2 regions of the Terasakiella magnetica genome follow, and region 2 is predicted to be linked to the other one. Evidence: predicted binding sites of a transcription regulator. Region 2 holds the regulator's gene; the other holds the start of a gene.

Region 1 (2,205 bases), on a different contig from region 2:
AGTGGAGCTCGCCGCGGCTCAGAAGAACTTCCACCCCGCCGCGACGGGGTTCGTTTTTTGCAATTTTATTGGCGATCTTACATAAGGTCTTGGTGCGTGCAATACCGATGCTGATGGGGATGCCTGTCCAATCCAGCACGGTCTGTCGAATGTTTAGGCTATAGGCGCGCAAATCCAGATGCTCCAGCCCCTTAAGTTTGAGAAAAGCCTCATCAATGGAGTAGATTTCCACATCGGGGATGAAATGTGACAGGCAGGTCATGACGCGGTTTGACATATCCCCATAAAGGGGGAAGTTGCACGAACGCACGACCAATCCTTCGCGTTGGAGGTATTTAACCTTGAAAAAAGGCTCTCCCATGGGGATACCCATTTGCTTTGCCTCTTGTGAGCGCGCAATCACGCAACCATCATTATTGGACAGCACCACGATGGGCTTGCCAATCAGGTTGGGTTCAAATACCCGCTCGCACGAGGCATAGAAATTATTACAGTCAATCAGCCCGACAATACTCATTCAAGGTCTCGCACCGAATTTTTAACCACCCCCCAGATGAGCGCATCATCACTTAGCGCAATATTGGGATAAGCCGGATTATCTGCCTTAAGGTAACATTGCCCATTGCGTCGAATAAGGCGCTTTAAGGTCATTTCTCCATTGATGACTGCAATAACAATACTGTTGTGTTTGGCCTGTAGGCTGCGATCAACAATAAGAAGGTCACCGGGGAAGATGCCCGCGCCTGTCATAGACTCCCCACTGGCGCGCACAAAAAAGGTGGCGGCAGGATGTTCAATAAAATCGTTTAGGTCCAGACGGCTTTCTTCATAGTCTTCAGCAGGGGAAGGAAAACCCGCAGGCACGCGTGAGAGGAAGTAGGGTAACTTTAATTTGCTAAACAGCGGGGTGAAAATATTCATAACAGGCTCCATAATTAGAACATAATAAGAACATTTTTAAAGTGAGTCAATTTATGAATAAGCTGTGATCACGCGCACTGTTTTTCAAGCCAAGGTCTGCAAGACTATAGCTCTGCGATGAAAAAAGGAGTGACGACATGTTTGATTTCATTTTTGCCCTCGCCATCGTGCCGGCAGGTGCTGTTTTAAGTGTATGGTTGTCAAAGAGCTAAGAGAACACGAAAGAGGCTGGTCAGTTGTGAAAAAATATGCCAATTAAGAGGGAACATTATTTCCTTATGGACATATTTTATGAGCCCGTCAGACCAGTCAGATAAAATTGCCGCTTTAGAAGAAGAGGTTCGCCAGCTTAAAGCGGAAGTGGAAAAAGCAAAGCTGTCTGAAAAACGCTTTCTGGATGCGTTGCGCTTAAGCCCGATGGCATTGTGCCACCATGATACTAAGCTGCGCTACACATGGCTTTATAACGGTCATATGGGCTTTGTGCAGGATGAGGTGATTGGCAAGACCGATTGGGACATTCTGGGCCAAGATTTGGCAGATCGCATGGGCGTGATTAAACGTCGGGTTTTGGAAACGGGCATTGGTGAACGTGTGGAAATGCCAACGGTTTCCGGTGATGAAGATTCGGAATATTTCGACCTTGTTGTCGAGCCCATGAAAGAAGCAGAGAGCGGCGAAGTTATCGGTCTGGCCTGTAGTGGCATTGATGTGACCGATGATCGGCGTCGCCGCGAAGCCTATAAGGCAAGTGAAGAAAATTTACGTTTTATCTTTAACGCTTCACCCATTCCCATTGTGGTGACCCATTTGGTTGATGGCAACCCGCTCTTTTACAATAAAGCAGCGGATAATGCTTTTAAGCTGCAAGATCGTAAAAATATTTTTGAATGGTTGGGCATTGAGCAGGAAGTTAACGCCACCTTTGCCAGAGGCGAGGCGGTAAATGAGCATAAATTTGCTTTTGTGAGCGATGCGGATGAACAGCAGTATTTCACCATTTCCTGTACGAAAATTTTCTATGATGGGGAAGCGGCTGTTCTATCCACCTATCATGACCTGACCCAAGAAGCACGCTATCAACAACATCTGGAAGAAGCCAAGGAAAAGGCAGAACTTGCCAGTGTGGCTAAATCCCAGTTCTTGGCCTCAGCCAGCCACGACCTGCGCCAGCCTTTGCATGCCATGGGCTTGCTGCTTAGTGTGCTTGAACAATATATTGTTGATCCTGCTGGCGTAAAAGTGCTGGATCGGATCACCAATTCGCTGGAAACAATGAATGAA
Region 2 (2,205 bases):
AGCCGCCATTGTTATTTTACTGACTTACCCAGAAAGCCTGCTTGGGGCCAGCTTCCAGCTTTCTTTCGCTGCCGTAACAGCCCTTGTGGCATTTTATGAAAATCGCAAAACCGATTTCAATTCCTTTGCGCCTGTGCGTTATGTGAAAGAGATTTTTAATTCCAGCCTCATTGCCTCAGGCGCGACCATGCCTTTTGCGGCCTATCATTTTCACCGCATCGCCCTTTGGGGGATTGGCGCAAATCTTCTGGCTATTCCCATCACGGTATTCTGGGTCATGCCCTTTGGCTTACTCTCACTCGCTTTGATGCCAATAGGGTTTGAATATTTCCCCTTAATGGTCATGGGGTGGGGGATTGAAAGCCTGCTTTGGGTCGCTCAACAGACCGCTGAGCTTCCTTTTGCACAACTTTCTATTGAGGCCATCTCAACTGGCTCCCTCATCCTCATCACATTAGGCGGGATAATCGTTTGCTTTATGACAGGGCCTTTGCGTCATACTGGCATCGCTGTTCTTATGATTGGTTTAAGCTTTAACCTTTTTAACCAGACACCCGATATTTTGATTAATGGGGATGGAAAACTCAGTGCTATTCATCAGGAAAACGGGCACGTGCTTATGTCTCAAATGCGCAACAGCAGCTATACCCGAAACAACTGGCTAAAACGCTGGGGAGAGATGGATACAGCGGCACAAACATATGATCAACTTTTAGACTGTGATCAACAAGGGTGCCGTTATCTGCATAAATCAACCCAGCAAGTAATTTTTAACCGGCAATCCCTTGCCTTAAGAGAAGACTGTCAAAATGCAGACTTGCTGATTACCCCGTTAAATAGCCCGCTCAATTGCCCAAAACCGCACCATATTATTGATGCGCACGACCTAAAGACAAAAGGGGCTCATGCCATCTATTTTAACGAGGGTGACATTCATATCGTTTCCGTAAAAGACAAGCGCGGGCAACGCCCTTGGACGGTTTACGGGGATTAAAGCGTGCAGACACAAAGCCCTTAATATTTACGGATCAACCCAACAAGACGACCCTGAATTCTCACTCGTTCTGGCTGAAAGGTGCGGGTTTGATAAGCTGCGTTTGCAGGCTCCAGCGCAACAGCGCCGCCTTTGCGACGCAATGTCTTTAAAGTTGCTTCTTCCTGATCCACAAGTGCCACAACAATGGCACCATTTTCTGCTGTGGTACATTTCTGGATCACAACCGTATCACCATCATTGATACCTGCTTCGATCATGGAATCACCTTCAACTTCCAACGCATAGTGATTACCAAGCCCCAACAGGCTTGCCGGCACATCCACATGGTTAGAATTATCCTGTAAGGCCTCAATGGGCGTACCCGCTGCAATCTTGCCAACCATGGGCAGCTCGACCGCTTCAGAATCAGGTAGAACATCTGTATTGGTGCCAATGGCCGCTTCAACACCACCCACCTGATTTTTCATTTCATTGAAATCAGTGATTTTGGAACTGTCTGAGCGCAGTGGCGCATTAAGCTGATCTTGGTTTTCAGGCACGCGCAACACTTCAACCGCACGGGCACGATGGGGCAGGCGGCGAATAAAGCCACGTTCTTCCAACCCTGTGATCAAGCGGTGAATGCCGGACTTTGATTTTAAATCCAGCGCTTCTTTCATTTCATCATAAGAGGGCGACACACCTGTATCTTTTAAACGCTTTTCCAGAAACAAAAGCAGGTCATATTGTTTTTTCGTCAGCATGGGTCGCATCCTTCAAAATAAAAAAGGAACAAAAGTAAAACACATATAATGTTCTACTTTAGTTCCCTCTTATCGTCAAGAACAAAAGAAGTACTTTTCTTAGACCGAAAGCAAACTGTCATTCACATAAATCACGTCTGTCTCATCACCTGCCTTTAAAGCTTCGCCATGAACCGCGCGAATGATAAACCCTTCACAATGGGCAAGGTTTGCCAGCATAGAGCTATCTTGCTTATCATACGGTGTTGCAACTAAACGACCCGCATCATCGCGTGAAAAGACAGCACGCATATATTCTTGGCGAATACCGTTCTTTGGCACATCTGCACCAAGGATCGCCCGGATCGGTTTATCCTGCTCAAATGGCAAGCCTTGCATTTTGCGCAATGCGGCACGTAAGAAAATAAAGGCTGTTACATAGGAAGACACCGGGTTACCCGGCAAGCCCATGGCAGGCGTATCACC

What was found. The regulator LexA, encoded in region 2, represses DNA repair genes until DNA is damaged. The targets are predictions, from matches to a motif close to ATGTTCTANTTTGGTTC.
Region 1: MTBPR1_RS15990 (LexA family protein) is a predicted target of LexA. The motif match lies at 939-955, and genes of this name have one in related genera.

Annotation. Positions count from the first base shown of each region.
Region 1 is NZ_FLYE01000047.1:91,738-93,942, forward strand. It holds gene MTBPR1_RS15985 (Y-family DNA polymerase) at 1-517, opposite strand, end outside; gene MTBPR1_RS15990 (LexA family protein) at 514-921, opposite strand; gene MTBPR1_RS15995 (PAS domain-containing hybrid sensor histidine kinase/response regulator) at 1,213-2,205, shown strand, end outside.
Region 2 is NZ_FLYE01000001.1:372,720-374,924, forward strand. It holds gene MTBPR1_RS01455 (ComEC/Rec2 family competence protein) at 1-994, shown strand, start outside; gene lexA (transcriptional repressor LexA) at 1,015-1,740, opposite strand; gene MTBPR1_RS01465 (molybdopterin molybdotransferase MoeA) at 1,840-2,205, opposite strand, start outside.